DNA from 4 places in the Enterobacter sichuanensis genome. Region 4 is predicted to be linked to each of the others. Evidence: predicted binding sites of a transcription regulator. Region 4 holds the regulator's gene; each other region holds the start of a gene.
The links. Region 4 encodes CRP, which controls carbon source genes, mostly activating them, when cyclic AMP is high. Its sites were predicted from a motif close to ATGTGANNNNNNTCACAT; they were not measured.

Region 1 (4,145 bases), 2.3 Mb from region 4:
GCTGCCCCTTTTTTAAAAGAGGTCGCATCGCTCAGCCATAAAGCTTCTGCTTCACCTTCCGGTTTCCAGGAGAGCAGGTGAGCGCCGTTCAGTGCCACGGAGGCTTTAACGCGCGGATGGTCAACGACGATGACATCGGCACCGTCAATCTGACGGCGGGAAAGCACAGGGGTAAGCTGTTCGACTACCGGAAGTGCAAAAATTTTATTAATCATTAAGCAATCCTCTGTCTTGGCAATAAAAAAGGCGACCGAAGTCGCCTTTTTGGATCAAACACTCATCTCAACTTATTTGGAGATGTGAGCGATCAGGTCCAGTACTTTGTTAGAGTAGCCGGTTTCGTTGTCGTACCAGGATACCAGTTTAACGAAGTTGTCGTTCAGTGCGATACCTGCTTTAGCATCGAACACGGAAGTGCACACTTCGCCGTTGAAATCGGTAGATACAACGTCGTCTTCGGTGTAACCCAGAACGCCTTTCATTGCGCCTTCGGAAGCAGCTTTGATTGCTTTCTTAATTTCTTCATAAGAAGCAGCTTTTTCCAGACGAACGGTCAGGTCAACAACGGATACGTTAGGAGTTGGAACGCGGAACGCCATACCAGTCAGTTTGCCGTTCAGTTCTGGCAGTACTTTACCTACTGCTTTAGCAGCACCGGTAGAGGATGGGATGATGTTCTGAGCCGCGCCACGGCCGCCGCGCCAGTCTTTGTGAGACGGGCCGTCAACGGTTTTCTGAGTAGCGGTGGTTGCGTGAACGGTAGTCATCAGACCTTCGATGATGCCGAAGTTGTCGTTGATAACTTTAGCCAGCGGTGCCAGGCAGTTGGTGGTGCAGGATGCGTTAGAAACGATGTCCTGGCCAGCGTAAGTCTCGAAGTTTGCACCACGAACGAACATTGGGGTGTTGTCTTTGGAAGGACCCGTCAGAACAACTTTTTTCGCACCCGCAGTGATGTGTTTACGTGCAGTTTCGTCGGTCAGGAAGATACCGGTTGCTTCAGCAACAACATCAACACCGATTTCGTTCCATTTCAGGTTAGCTGGGTCTTTCTCAGCAGTAACGCGGATGGTTTTGCCGTTAACAACCAGGTGGCCGTCTTTCACTTCAACGGTGCCGTCGAAACGACCGTGAGTTGAGTCGTACTTCAGCATGTACGCCATGTATTCAGCGTCCAGGAGATCGTTGATACCAACGATTTCGATGTCAGAACGTTTCTGAGCAGCACGGAAAACAATACGGCCGATACGGCCAAAACCGTTGATACCTACTTTGATAGTCATATATTCCACCAGCTATTTGTTAGTGAATAAAAGGTTGCCTGTAAAATTACAAAAACCTTACGCAGCGTCAAGCGGAATCGTGTCAATCATTGCGACAAATCAATCCTGTGACTAACGTTTGTGCGACTGACTCGCCTCACTTTCCCTTTGAGCTTGCAACCACATGGGGGCTGCGCCCGGGATTTTAAAGTCCTCTCAGGATAAAAATGTGAACATGATCACAATTGCCTGACCGCCTTTTCGCGACACATAAGTTTAGATCAAAAGTGCACGCAAGGGTGTTAATGTTTTGTTAGAATCCGGGTTAAAAGATGTCTGTTTCTACAGCGAGATGTAAGCCTATGTCGAACCAACGTAACCCTGACGATTTGAAAAAAAACCTCACAGAAATGCAGTTTTACGTGACGCAGAATCACGGCACGGAACCGCCGTTCACCGGACGTTTACTGCATAACAAACGCGATGGCGTTTACCACTGTCTGGTCTGTGATGCGCCATTGTTCAATTCCCAGACGAAATACGATTCTGGCTGCGGCTGGCCGAGCTTTTACGAGCCGGTGAGCGACGAGGCAATCCGCTACCTGACTGACTCATCCCATGGCATGGTGCGCACGGAAATACGTTGCGGCAACTGTGATGCGCACCTGGGTCACGTCTTCCCGGATGGACCACAGCCAACGGGCGAGCGTTTCTGCGTCAATTCAGCCTCCCTGAGCTTCAGCGACGATGAAAACGGCGACCAGATCAAAGGTTGAAAAAACGATTCAGCAAATTATTCCTGCTAAAGGGAGCGATTGTGAATATTAAAGAGATGATTAGCGGTATGACGCCGGAGATTTATCAGCGCCTGGTCACCGCCGTTGAGCTCGGAAAATGGCCTGATGGCGTCGCGCTGACGCCGGAGCAAAAAGAGAACAGCCTGCAACTGGTCATGCTGTGGCAGGCGCGCAATAACACCGACGCGCAGCACATGACCATCGACACCAACGGCCAGATGGTGATGAAGAGCAAGCGTGAGCTGAAAGAAGAGTTCGGCATCACGCCGAAGCCGATTGCCACTTTCAAATAATGATCTCAATGTAGGCCGGGTAAGCGTTAGCGCCACCCGGCACAATACTGCTTAGTGCGGGATCCCCAACGACGCCGCCAGCTGCTTCGCTAACTGGTTTTCGTCATCCGCGCCATACTCCCAGAACATCGCCCCGGCGAGGCCTTTCGCTTTGATATAGTCCGCTTTGATGGCAACGGAACGTGGGTTCTCATACGAAATCGCAAACAGCGCGTTGCCATCGGCACCCTTCACCGAGAGCCACGGCACTTTCGCCTGGTCGTCCCAGTGCTCTGTAAAGCGCTTCTGCGGATCGTTCAACAGCTTCTTCACGATGTCGTTGTACTTCACGTAGGTATCTTTGGTCAGGTCATAGCCGAGTGACCTGAACAACCCGATCTCCTGTGGCCCGAAGTAGGGCTGGGTAACTGGATTTTTTTGTGCGTCGGGTTTGCTCCAGTCAATGCCCGGCTCCACGGCTCGTTTCGGCACGCGGCCATAGAAACCGATTCCGAGGTTCATCTGCTGCGGCTTCAGCCCGGCGGCCAGATAGTTGTTCACCACAAAATTGACGCTGTATTTATCTGCGGCGGCCACCGTCGGCCAGGTGCTGGAGTCATACAAATTGGCGTTGAAATATTGCGTTCCGTACGCCATGTCGTAGGTCATCAGGTTGATGTAGTCGAGCAGGGGAGCGATGGCGCTGACATCCACCCAGCTTTTCGGACTTTCTGCGTTGGCGCCCACTGCAATGGTCACCAGCTTTTTGTGCCCGAAGGCGGCGCGCATCTCTTTTAGCAGGGCGGTGAAGTTATCCCGGTCGGCGGGCTGGCTTGCAACCAGACCCCATGCGCCATTCACCGGGTACTCCCAGTCGAGATCGATCCCGTCCAGACCGTACTTGTCGACAATCTCCTGCGCGGAGCGGATAAACACCGCGCGGCTCTCTTTGGTTGCCGCTGCGCCAGAGAAACCGCGTGCGCCCCAGCCGCCGACGGAGAGCAGGACCTTAAGGTTCGGGTTTTGTTTGCGCAGGGTCGGGATGAATGCGAGGTCGGAGGCGACTTTGGGTGATAACCAGATCTGGTGCAGCCTGGTCGAGTCTTTCAGCGCGGCGTTGGTTTCGTCTTTTTCGTCGTTATAGATCAGACCAAACGAGTAGTTGAGATGTGTAATCTGGCGGACGTCTAATTTGTTGATGTCGCCACCCGGTCCGGCAGTGACGTCACCTCCGCCATTAAAGTAGCCCACGGACATCAGGTTACTGGCAGAAGCAACGGAAGCGCACAGCAGGGGCAATACTGCCAGCAAAGGCATACGTTTCATACAAGTTCCTCTTTGACATAATAAAATTAACCACGCCACGGAAAAGGCGTGGCGAAAAAACAACCTGATGAGAATAGCATTGCCGCTTCGCTGAGGATGCGAGGGAGTTCACTTTATGGGGATTGGGGAAGAAATGCCGGGTGGCGCTGCGCTTACCCGGCCTACAAAACCAAAGAAAGTAGGCCGGGTAAGGCGAAGCCGCCACCCGGCATAAAAGACTACGCCTGCGTTTCCAGCCAGTCTTCGAGCGTATACAGCGTCGCGCCTTCCGCGGCCATGTCCATAAACGCCTGGGCACTGTACTGCGGCTGAATATTCACCCCACGGCAACCATCGGTGATGACGCTGACGGTATAGCCTAACTGGAGCGCGTCCAGCACGGTAAATTTCACGCAGTAATCGGTTGCCAGCCCCAGCACAATCAGCTCCGTGATTTCATGGTGACGTAACCACGCGTCCAGCGCCGTTTTCTGGCGATGCCCGTTATC
Region 2 (4,145 bases), 2.2 Mb from region 4:
GTGAAAGCATCACGCGTCGCTTCGTCGCCAACGGGCACAAGGTTATTGCGACCGGGCGCCGCCAGGAACGTTTGCAGGAGCTGAAAGACGAATTAGGCGACAGCATCCTGACCGCGCAGCTCGATGTGCGTAACCGCGCTGCCATTGAAGAGATGATTGCCAACCTGCCCGCTGAATGGCGCGCCATCGACGTGCTGGTCAACAATGCTGGTCTGGCGCTGGGCATGGAGCCCGCCCACAAAGCCAGCGTAGAAGACTGGGAAAACATGATCGACACCAACAACAAAGGGCTGGTCTACATGACCCGCGCGGTGTTGCCGGGGATGGTTGAGCGTAACCGTGGCCATATTATCAATATCGGCTCAACGGCCGGGAGCTGGCCTTACGCGGGCGGCAACGTTTATGGCGCGACGAAAGCGTTTGTACGCCAGTTCAGCCTTAACCTGCGCACCGATCTGCACGGCACCGCCATTCGTGTGACCGATATCGAGCCGGGTCTGGTGGGCGGCACCGAATTTTCCAATGTCCGTTTCAAAGGCGATGACGCGAAGGCAGATAAGACCTACGAAAATGCTAACGCGCTGACGCCGGAAGATGTCACAGAAACAGTCTGGTGGGTGGCGACGCTGCCAAAACACGTCAATATCAATACTGTCGAAATGATGCCCGTCAGCCAGAGTTTTGCCGGACTGAACGTCCATCGCGGCTAACCGTGCCCTTCCCGGCCTGCGGGCCGGGTCTGTTTCGGGTTATAAAAGAATGGTAGTATGTTCGGGCTAACTCTCTGAGAAATGACAACTCATGGCCGCTGAATCGCAACTTAATCCCACCCAGCCCGTCAACCAGCAAATCTATCGCATTTTGCGACGCGATATTGTTCATTGCCTGATCCCACCGGGAACACCGCTTTCCGAAAAAGAGGTCTCCGTGCGGTTTGACGTCTCCCGGCAGCCGGTGCGTGAAGCGTTTATTAAGCTTGCGGAAAACGGTCTGATTCAGATCCGTCCCCAGCGCGGCAGTTACGTGAATAAAATTTCACTTTCTCAGGTTCGCAACGGATGTTTCGTTCGTCAGGCCATTGAATGCGCGGTGGCGCGTCGTGCTGCAACGCTTATCAACGACAACCAGTGTTACCTGCTGGAGCAGAATCTGCATCAGCAGCGTATTGCGATTGACCGTAAACAGCTGAATGACTTCTTCCAGCTCGATGATGAATTCCACCAGAAACTGGCGCAGATTGCGGATTGCCAACTCGCCTGGGACACTATCGAAAACATCAAAGCCACCATCGATCGCGTGCGGTATATGAGTCTCGATCACGTCTCGCCACCGGAAATGTTGCTCCGACAGCATCACGATATTTTCAGCGCGCTCGAAAAACGCGACCCGGACGCTGTGGAAAAAGCAATGACGCTGCATCTGCAGGAAATTAGCGAATCGGTGCAGCTTATCCGTCAGGAAAATAGCGAGTGGTTTAGCGAAGAGTAACATTCGCCGCCCCTTACGGGTGCGGCGAGTCATGCGTTGTCCTGCCTGGTTTTATTCCATCCAATGACGTTCGCGCTATATTCCCCTCTCTGCGATCGCTGCTCCTGCGAAATAAAGAAAAAAGTGTGAGTTTGATCAAAAACAAAAAACTGACCTGCGGACAGGCGTATTTATATGCCCCGTGAACGGCGTACCAGAAATAACGCCGTAACGACCAGGTTAGAGAGGAGAAAATACCATGATGACATACGACCGTAACCGCAATGCAATCACTACTGGCAGCCGCGTCATGATTAGTGGCACAAACCAGTTCGGCGTGATTAAAGCGATCCACAGTGACGGCCTCAATGCCGAGCAGGTGCGTCGTAGCAAAACCGTGGAAGTGGAAGGATGTGAAGGTAAGTTCGAACCGATTGAGCTGATTCGTCTGGGGATGCACTAACCTGTGTCCCTGCATGCCGCCGCGAACGGCGGCATGTGCTGAACTACCGTTGCGACACGAACTGCGCCACGGTCGCTTTGACGCCCTTCTGCAGTAACGTCTGATATGCCTTCATCACCGCATCCACAAAGTCAGCGTCCTGCGGTAACGCTTTACCGAAGATAGCCTCAATACCGAGCAGCGCATGCACCCGGCTTTCTCCTTCTGCACTGCCCTTCACCGCCGCCTGAATGACCGCCAGCTGCGGATCGCTCACCTCAATGGCCTTGCCCTGCTCATCCACGCCGCCGACATAGCGCATCCAGCCGGCAACCCCCAGCGCCAGCAGCGGGAAAGGCTTCCGGTGCGCCAGATGCCAGCGCACGGAATCAAGCATCCGCTGCGGGAGCTTCTGGCTACCGTCCATCGCGATTTGCCACGTACGGTGACGCAGGGCCGGGTTGCTGTAGCGGGCGATCAGCAGATCGGCATAGCGACCTAAATCGACGCCTTTCACTTTCAGGGTTGGCGCCTGTTCGCCGATCATCAGCGCGTGCGCGGCGACGCGGTAGTTCTCGTCTTCCATACACTCGTTGATATGTTGATACCCGGCCAGATACCCCAGATACGCCAGGAACGAGTGGCTGCCGTTGAGCATGCGCAGCTTCATCTCTTCAAACGGAATGACGTCAGCAACCAGCTCGGCACCGGCTTTTTCCCACTCAGGACGACCGGCGACAAAGTTATCTTCTATTACCCACTGGCGGAACGGTTCGCAGGCCACCGCTGCAGGATCGCGAACGCCGGTCAGTTGCTCGATTTTATCCAGCGTATCGGGCGTGACCGCGGGCACGATGCGATCCACCATCGTTGACGGGAAGGTGACGTGGGTTTCGATCCAGTCCGCCAGCTCAGCGTCAACCGCCCGGGCGTAAGCGCAGGTGACGCTGCGCATCACATGGCCGTTCTCCGGCATGTTGTCGCACGACATCACACTAAATGCCGGCAGACCCGCCGCTTTGCGGCGCGCCAGCGCTTCTACCACCACACCCGGCGCGGATTTTGGCTGGTGCGGGTTTTGCAGGTCGGCGACGATAAACGGGTGATCGAGCATCAGTTGTCCGGTCGCCGGGGAATGGCAGTACCCTTTCTCGGTGATGGTCAGTGAGACAATCGCCACCTGCGGTTCGCACATTGCTGCCAGCACGCTCTCCAGCCCGTCAACCTGCGCATGCAGCGCCTTTTTGACTACGCCAACCACGCGGGAGATCCATGCATCGGCGGACATTTCCGCCACCGTATAGAGGTTATCCTGCGCGTTCAGATCGGCGATCTGCTGCTCGCCGCCAATCAGGTTAACCTCGCAGTAGCCCCAGTCGCTGCCCTGTTCTGCCGCGAGTATGTCGGCATACACCGCCTGATGCGCCCGGTGAAAAGCGCCAAACCCTAAATGAACGATGCGTGCTTTGAGGCTGTCGCGATCGTACTGAGGCAGCGTCGCGTGGGCCTGCAATAACTTGTTTTCCATGATTTAGACTCGTTAATTAGAACGCTGTGGAGCGCTGCCGCATGTTGTTAAACGGCAGCGCCTGCTGACTACACCAACTAGAATGGCAGTTGGGGTAAACCATAACTGCCATCAACCATACTGATACTGCCGTTCGAGGTTTTGATTTATATTAACTTTTGCGCATGTGGTGTGACATAAAGAGAAAGTTGTGTGATATCTCACGAAAGATATAAACCACTAACGGCGCGAGGAGAGCGCTCCGTAACCAACAGTCTCTTCTGACACCGTCTCCGCCGCGTCTTGCGCCGCGCTCAAATCACGGTCGCGCACTTCTGGCATCAGGATTGCCGAGACCAGCCCGATCGCGGAATAGGCCACCAGCATGGCAACAATCGGCCACCAGGAGCCGGTCATATTACAGAAGATCCCCGCCAGTACCGGACCAAAACCTACTGCCACCAGACCACCCGCCTCTTTTGAGATAGCCATGCGGGTAAAGCGATTTCGCGAGCCAAACATCTCCGCCATGGTGATATTTTCCAGCGCAAACAGCCCCAGTACGGCGAAATTGTGGATAACGATAATCGAGAGCATGATCGTCCCCGGCGCGTAGCTTTTGTCGACGATGATCGACAGCATCGGATACGCGAGAAGAATGGCGGAGATATTGAGGATTATGTACGGCAGCCGACGGCCCACTTTATCGGAAAGCCAGCCCAGCAGCGG
Region 3 (4,145 bases), 440 kb from region 4:
CGCTTCGCTGTCCGCGATAGCGTTAGCAACAATTTCAGTACCTTTACGGAAGTTCGGGAATTCGAACACGCCAACAGGACCGTTCCACAGGATAGTTTTTGCGTTCTTCAGGATTTCAGCCAGTTTCTGTGCAGAAACGTCGCCCAGGTCCAGAATCTGCTCTTCATCTTTGATGTCGTTTACAGATTTCAGGGTCGCAGTCGCGGTTTCAGAGAACTCTGTTGCGACGCGAACATCCGTTGGAACCGGGATATCGCAGGTGCCCAGCAGGCGTTTAGCTTCGTCAACCAGGTCAGCTTCGTACAGGGATTTACCGACATTGTGGCCCTGAGCGGCAACGAAGGTGTTCGCGATACCACCGCCAACGATCAGCTGGTCAGCGATTTTAGACAGGGAATCCAGAACGGTCAGTTTGGTAGACACTTTAGAACCACCCACGATAGCCACCATTGGGCGAGCGGGTTCTTTCAGTGCTTTACCCAGTGCTTCCAGTTCGTCAGCCAGCAGAGGACCGGCACACGCAACGTCTGCAAATTTACCGATACCGTGGGTAGACGCCTGCGCACGGTGAGCCGTACCGAAAGCATCCATCACGAATACGTCGCACAGTGCAGCGTATTTTTTGGACAGGGTTTCGTCGTCTTTCTTCTCGCCTTTGTTGAAGCGAACGTTTTCCAGAACCACCAGTTCACCGGCAGCAACTTCAACGCCGTCCAGGTAATCTTTTACCAGGCGAACCGGGTTGGACAGTTTGTCTTTCAGGTAATTAACAACTGGCAGCAGAGAGAACTCTTCGTTGTACTCGCCTTCGGTTGGACGACCCAGGTGGGAGGTAACCATCACTTTCGCGCCCTGCTTCAGAGCCAGTTCGATGGTTGGCAGTGATGCACGGATACGCGCGTCACTGGTCACTTTGCCATCTTTAACCGGTACGTTCAGATCAGCACGGATGAAAACGCGTTTACCAGCCAGATCCAGATCGGTCATCTTAATTACAGACATGGTGAATCCTCTCGTTGATTCTTAAAGTTTTGCAGACGCACGATGCGTCTTACCTGAAACCTTGAGCGGCCATTGCTAACGTGGTGTCGAGCATTCGGTTAGCAAAGCCCCATTCGTTATCACACCAGACCAGCGTCTTGATAAGGTGTGCGCCACTGACGCGCGTTTGAGTACCATCGACGATGGCGCTGTGCGGGTCGTGGTTAAAATCCACTGAGACCAACGGTAATTCCGTATAGTCAACTATACCATGAAATGCCCCCTGTGCCGCTTTTTGCAGCAACTGGTTGACTTCACAGGCTTTTACTGGTTTTTTCACCGTCACGCTAAGATCGATGGCGGTGACGTTGATTGTCGGAACACGCACGGCAATCGCTTCAAAGCGGTCATTAAACTGCGGAAAAATTCGGGTGATCCCTGCCGCCAGTTTGGTATCCACCGGAATGATTGACTGGCTCGCTGCACGCGTGCGCCGTAAATCCGGGTGGTAAGCGTCAATCACCTGTTGATCGTGCATGGCGGAGTGAATCGTGGTCACGGTACCGGATTCAATGCCATACGCATCGTCTAACAGTTTGATGACCGGAATAATGCAGTTAGTGGTACAGGAGGCGTTGGAGACAATGCGGTGTTCAGCTTGCAGCTCATGCTGGTTGACGCCAAACACGACGGTCGCGTCGAGGTCGTTACTGCCGGGATGGGAGAACAGGACTTTTTTCGCACCTGCCGCGAGATGCGCTTCGCCATGTTCACGGTTGCCATACACACCGGTACAGTCAAGCACCACATCCACACCCAGTTCGCGCCAGGGTAGCCCGGAAATGCTGCTCTCATGCAGCACACGAATAGCGTCGTCACCCACATAGAGCTGATCTCTGTCCTGGCGCACATCCCAGGCAAAGCGTCCGTGGCTGGTGTCATATTTCAATAAATGCGCCATGCCCGTAGCATCCGCCAGTTCATTGATTGCCACCACGGTTATTTCCGCCCGACGTCCGGATTCATACAGAGCACGAACCACATTACGCCCGATGCGACCGAAGCCATTAATCGCTACGCGTACGGTCATAGATCTCCTGCAAAGCACTCCCTGGGTTTGAGGTGGCTGAAAGAGTAATCCAGCTACGCCCGAAGGGGAATCCTTGCTGTCACAAACTGCGATTGATTGGTCAATTGTCGAACATTTAATCGACTGAAACGCTTCAGCAAGAATAAGCGAAACGAGGAATAAAAGGAATGTCTGTCCAGATGAATAAGCAAGCTATATGACTTGCGTCACATTTTAGGTGGAATAATTTACGGCGAGGTAAAAGCAAAACGGTAACCGGGAGGTTACCGTTTTTAGTGTTTGCACCCTCTCCCAGTGGGAGAGGGTTGGGGTGAGGGCATCAGCCCGCAACGTACAAACAATTACAGCAGTTCTTTCGCTTTCGCGACAACGTTCTCAACGGTGAAGCCGAACTCTTCGAACAGCTGTTCTGCCGGAGCAGATTCACCGAAAGTGGTCATACCGACGATGGCGCCGTTCAGGCCCACATATTTGAACCAGTAGTCAGCGATACCCGCTTCCACTGCCACACGCGCGGTTACCGCTTTAGGCAGAACGGATTCACGGTAAGCAGCATCCTGTTTGTCGAACGCATCGGTAGACGGCATGGATACCACGCGCGCTTTCACGCCTTCGGCAGTCAGTTTGTCCCAGGCGGCGACAGCCAGTTCCACTTCAGAACCGGTTGCGATGAAGATCAGCTCAGGCTGGCCTGCGCAATCTTTCAGCACATAACCACCGCGCGCGATGTTCGCCAGCTGCTCTGGCGTACGATCCTGCTGAGCCAGGTTCTGACGGGAGAGGATCAGCGCGGTTGGGCCGTCCTGACGCTCAACACCGTATTTCCACGCCACAGCAGACTCAACCTGGTCACATGGACGCCATGTGCTCATGTTCGGGGTCACACGCAGGGAAGCCACCTGCTCTACCGGCTGGTGAGTTGGACCATCTTCGCCCAGACCGATGGAGTCGTGGGTATAGACCATCACCTGACGCTGTTTCATCAGCGCAGCCATACGCACGGCGTTACGTGCATATTCCACGAACATCAGGAAGGTAGAGGTGTACGGCAGGAAACCACCGTGCAGCGCGATACCGTTCGCGATCGCCGTCATACCGAATTCACGTACACCGTAATGGATGTAGTTACCGGCAGTATCTTCGTTGATTGGCTTAGAGCCAGACCACAGGGTCAGGTTAGACGGAGCCAGGTCAGCGGAGCCGCCAAGGAATTCCGGAAGCAGAGGACCGAACGCTTCGATCGCGTTCTGAGACGCTTTACGGCTGGCGATTTTGGATGGGTTCGCCTGCAGTTTAGCAATGAACTCGTTCGCTTTCGCGTCGAAGTCAGACGGCATGTCACCTTTCATACGACGGGTGAATTCAGCCGCTTCCTGCGGGAAGGCTTTCGCGTACGCAGCAAACTTCTCGTTCCATGCCGCTTCTTTGGCCTGACCTGCTTCTTTTGCATCCCACTGCGCATAAATGTCAGAAGGGATTTCGAATGCAGGGTGTTTCCAGCCCAGCGCTTCACGGGTCAGCGCGATTTCCGCGTCGCCCAGTGGCGCACCGTGGGAGTCGTGAGTACCCGCTTTGTTCGGTGAACCAAAGCCGATGATGGTTTTGCACATCAGCAGGGATGGTTTGTCAGTGACTGCGCGCGCTTCTTCAACCGCACGTTTAATCGAGTCAGCATCATGGCCATCAACGCCACGCACCACGTGCCAGCCGTAGGCTTCGAAACGTTTAGCGGTGTCGTCAGTGAACCAGCCTTCAACGTGACCGTCGATGGAGATGCCGTTGTCGTCATAGAACGCAACCAGTTTGCCCAGCTTCAGGGTACCTGCCAGAGAGCACACTTCGTGAGAAATGCCTTCCATCATGCAGCCGTCACCCATGAACGCATAGGTGAAGTGGTCAACGATGTCGTGGCCAGGACGGTTGAACTGCGCCGCCAGGGTTTTCTCAGCAATCGCCATACCCACTGCGTTAGCAATACCCTGACCCAGTGGGCCGGTGGTGGTTTCTACGCCAGCGGTGTAGCCCACTTCCGGGTGGCCAGGTGTTTTGGAGTGCAGCTGACGGAAGTTTTTCA
Region 4 (4,145 bases):
CGAAGGCACCGATTATGGTGAACATGAACGCTCGCTTGAGCAAAAGGTCAACGATGTAAAGCGCCAGCTGAAAAGCGGCGACGTGGTGCTGGTGTGGTCAGAACTGCATGAGACGGTCAATATCATGCCCCGCAACGCGTTTCACGGCTGATCTTCCACCCTTTTCAGTCAGGGAGTTGTTATGTCTGCCAGACATCCGATTATTGCCGTTACGGGGTCGAGTGGTGCGGGAACCACCACCACCAGCCTCGCCTTTCGCAAGATTTTCGCCCAGCTGAATCTCCGTGCGGCGGAGGTCGAAGGCGACAGCTTTCACCGCTACACGCGTCCGGAGATGGATATGGCCATCCGTAAAGCGCGCGATCTGGGTAAACACATCAGTTACTTCGGCCCGGAGGCCAATGACTTCGGCCTGCTGGAGCAAACCTTTATTGAGTACGGACAGAGCGGCAAAGGGCAGTCCCGCAAGTATCTGCATACCTATGATGAAGCCGTTCCCTGGAATCAGGTGCCGGGCACCTTTACTCCCTGGCAGCCGCTGCCGGAACCTACCGACGTTCTGTTCTACGAAGGATTACACGGCGGCGTGGTTACGCCGCAGCACGACGTGGCGCGCCACGTGGATCTGCTGGTCGGCGTGGTCCCAATCGTCAACCTGGAGTGGATCCAGAAACTGACGCGTGACATGAGCGAGCGCGGCCACTCACGCGAGGCAGTGATGGACTCGGTGGTGCGTTCCATGGAAGATTACATCAACTACCTGACGCCGCAGTTTTCCCGCACCCATATCAACTTCCAGCGCGTGCCGACGGTGGACACCTCCAACCCGTTCGCCGCCAAAAGTATCCCGTCGCTGGATGAGAGCTTTGTGGTGATCCATTTCCGCAATCTCGAAGGCATTGATTATCCGTGGCTGCTGGCGATGCTGCAGGGCTCGTTCATTTCTCACATGAATACATTAGTGGTGCCGGGCGGAAAAATGGGACTGGCAATGGAGCTCATCATGACGCCGCTGGTACAGCGACTGATGGAAGGGAAGCAGATCGCATAATCATATTCCCTCTCCCTGTGGGAGAGGGTTAGGGTGAGGGCATCAACACGCACGATGCCCAATCAATCACGCCTCAATCACTTCATACGAATGGGTGATTTTTACCGCCTTCTCCAGCATTAACGCCACAGAGCAGTACTTCTCCGCCGACAGGTCCACCGCGCGTGATACCGCCGTGTCTTTCAACGCTTTGCCGGTCACAACAAAGTGCAGATTAATATGGGTGAACAGGCGTGGCGCCTCTTCACGACGTTCTGAGGTCAGTTTAACCTCGCAATCTGTCACGTCATGACGGCCTTTCTGCAGAATCGACACCACGTCAATGGCGCTGCATCCCCCTGCCGCCATCAGCACCATCTCCATTGGGCTTGGCGCTTTATCGCCGGAGTTGCCATCCATCAAAATCTGGTGTCCGGAAGCGGACTCGCCCAGGAACGTTAAACCTTCAACCCATTTCACGCGCGCTTGCATATTCTTAAACTCCAACGTTGCATTTTTGGTGACAGATTACGCGTGCGTTACATTTCTCGCAATGGAAGGCGACCTGCATCATGCTGAAGCGAGACACCAGGAGACACGCGGCGAAAGCTATGCTAAAACACTCAGGATGCTACAGTAATACATTGACGTTACACGTGTATGCAGAGGACATCAAACTTTACTGGCTGCGAAACGTTACGGTAGCCGACTTCCCAGGGTATGGGTAAGAATTCGATTGCAACCCCAGAGTCCGGATGCATCTGATGACTCTGGTGACAGCTTATAACAGAGGATAACAGCGCATGGTGCTTGGCAAACCGCAAACAGACCCGACTCTCGAATGGTTCTTGTCTCATTGCCACATTCATAAGTACCCATCGAAGAGCACGCTGATTCACCAGGGTGAAAAAGCGGAAACGTTGTATTACATCGTTAAAGGCTCGGTGGCAGTGCTGATCAAAGATGAAGAAGGGAAAGAGATGATCCTTTCTTATCTGAACCAGGGCGATTTCATCGGTGAACTGGGCCTGTTTGAAGAGGGCCAGGAACGTAGCGCCTGGGTTCGTGCAAAGACAGCATGTGAAGTGGCTGAAATTTCTTACAAGAAATTCCGTCAGCTGATTCAGGTTAACCCTGACATCCTGATGCGTCTTTCTTCCCAGATGGCGCGCCGTCTGCAGGTCACCTCTGAGAAAGTGGGCAACCTCGCCTTCCTGGACGTGACGGGCCGTATTGCACAGACGCTGCTGAACCTGGCGAAACAGCCAGACGCCATGACCCACCCGGACGGCATGCAAATTAAAATTACCCGTCAGGAAATTGGTCAGATCGTCGGTTGCTCCCGTGAAACCGTAGGTCGTATCCTGAAAATGCTGGAAGATCAAAACCTGATCTCCGCCCACGGTAAAACCATCGTGGTTTACGGAACGCGTTAATTCCGCTCAAACGGCGTGTCACCGCAAGGTGTCACGCCGTTTTTGTCTCTACTCCCCATGTGGCGCAGGCTGATCTATCACCCGGAAGTTAACTACGCACTGCGACAAACGCTGGTGTTGTGTCTTCCTGTGGCCGTAGGCCTGCTCCTCGGACATCTTCAGCAAGGTCTGCTCTTTTCTCTGGTGCCCGCCTGCTGCAACATTGCCGGTCTGGACACGCCGCATAAGCGCTTTTTCAAACGACTCATCATTGGCGGTTCACTGTTTGCCGGCTGTAGTCTCGCCGTGCAGCTTCTGCTGGCGCGCGATATTCCGCTGCCGCTGATCCTGACCGTGCTGGCGATGACCCTGGGTGTCACCGCCGAAATCAGCTCGCTGCACGCCCGTCTACTTCCCGCCTCGCTGATTGCGGCCATTTTCACGCTGAGCCTCGCCGGAAATATGCCGGTGTGGGAGCCGCTGCTGATCTACGCGCTGGGGACATTATGGTACGGGCTGTTTAACTGGTTCTGGTTCTGGCTGTGGCGCGAACAACCGCTGCGTGAATCCCTGAGCCTGCTCTATGTGCAGCTGGCGGAGTATTGTGAAGCCAAATACACCCTGCTCACCCAGCATACCGATCCGGAAAGATCGCTGCCCCCGCTGCTGACCCGTCAGCAAAAGATGGTGGATCTGATAAGCCAGTGCTACCAGCAACTGCATATGCTCGCCGCCAACCAGAATCACGAATATAAACGGCTGCTGCGCACTTTCCAGGTGGGGCTGGATCTGCAGGAACATATCTCCGTAAGTCTTCACCACCCGCAAGAGGTGCAAAAACTGGTAGAGCGCAGCCACGCTGAAGCGGTGATCCGCTGGAACGCACAGACCGTCTCCGCGCGCCTGCGGATCCTGGCCGACGATATTCTCTATCACCGCTACCCCACGCGCTTTAACATGGACAAACAGCTCGGCGCGCTGGAGAAAATCGCCCGTCAGCATCCGGATAACCCGGTCGGTCAGTTTGCCGCCTGGCACTTCAGCCGCATCGCCCGCGTGCTGCGTACCCAGCGCCCGCTTTATTCCCGCGATCTGATGGCGGACAAACAAAAACGGCTTCCGCTGTTGCCCGCGCTCAGAAGTTATCTGTCGCTTAAATCGTCCGCCCTGCGCAATGCCGCACGGATTAGCGTCATGCTCAGTGTCGCCAGCCTGATGGGCATGGCGCTGCATCTGCCGAAACCCTACTGGATCTTAATGACCGTGCTGTTTGTCACCCAGAATGGCTACGGCGCCACGCGGGTGCGGATTCTGCACCGGGCCGGCGGAACGATGGCGGGGCTGATTATTGCGGGCGTGACGCTGCACTTCCACGTGCCGGAAGGCTATACCCTGGCAGGAATGTTGGTGATTACGCTGGTGAGCTACCTGATTATTCGTAAAAACTACGGCTGGGCGATGGTGGGTTTTACGGTGACGGCGGTGTATACCCTGCAGTTGCTCACGCTCAATGGCGAACAGTTTATTGTCGCCAGGCTGATTGATACCCTCATCGGCTGTCTGATTGCCTTTGGTGGTATGGTCTGGCTGTGGCCGCAGTGGCAGAGCGGGCTGCTCAGGCAGAACGCCCACGACGCGCTGGAGGCTGACCAGGAGGCTATCCGCCTGATTCTGAGCGATGATCCTCAGCCCTCCCCGCT

Region 1: the regulator CRP is predicted to act here: its motif matches at 1,490-1,507, upstream of msrB (peptide-methionine (R)-S-oxide reductase MsrB).
Region 2: the regulator CRP is predicted to act here: its motif matches at 1,612-1,629, upstream of ydfZ (putative selenium delivery protein YdfZ).
Region 3: the regulator CRP is predicted to act here: its motif matches at 2,266-2,283, upstream of epd (erythrose-4-phosphate dehydrogenase).

The regions. Positions count from the first base shown of each region.
Region 1 is NZ_CP027986.1:1,875,238-1,879,382, forward strand. It holds gene C1N69_RS08940 (D-hexose-6-phosphate mutarotase) at 1-215, opposite strand, end outside; gene gapA (glyceraldehyde-3-phosphate dehydrogenase) at 288-1,283, opposite strand; gene msrB (peptide-methionine (R)-S-oxide reductase MsrB) at 1,625-2,038, shown strand; gene C1N69_RS08955 (YeaC family protein) at 2,080-2,352, shown strand; gene chiD (chitinase ChiD) at 2,404-3,657, opposite strand; gene pncA (bifunctional nicotinamidase/pyrazinamidase) at 3,876-4,145, opposite strand, start outside.
Region 2 is NZ_CP027986.1:2,142,165-2,146,309, reverse strand. It holds gene ydfG (bifunctional NADP-dependent 3-hydroxy acid dehydrogenase/3-hydroxypropionate dehydrogenase YdfG) at 1-710, shown strand, start outside; gene C1N69_RS10320 (GntR family transcriptional regulator) at 802-1,488, shown strand; gene ydfZ (putative selenium delivery protein YdfZ) at 1,727-1,930, shown strand; gene C1N69_RS10310 (mannitol dehydrogenase family protein) at 1,974-3,437, opposite strand; gene C1N69_RS10305 (MFS transporter) at 3,657-4,145, opposite strand, start outside.
Region 3 is NZ_CP027986.1:3,873,060-3,877,204, forward strand. It holds gene pgk (phosphoglycerate kinase) at 1-1,002, opposite strand, end outside; gene epd (erythrose-4-phosphate dehydrogenase) at 1,052-2,071, opposite strand; gene tkt (transketolase) at 2,413-4,145, opposite strand, start outside.
Region 4 is NZ_CP027986.1:4,308,899-4,313,043, forward strand. It holds gene C1N69_RS20960 (YheU family protein) at 1-151, shown strand, start outside; gene C1N69_RS20965 (phosphoribulokinase) at 182-1,051, shown strand; gene C1N69_RS20970 (OsmC family protein) at 1,118-1,522, opposite strand; gene crp (cAMP-activated global transcriptional regulator CRP) at 1,834-2,466, shown strand; gene C1N69_RS20980 (YccS/YhfK family putative transporter) at 2,524-4,145, shown strand, end outside.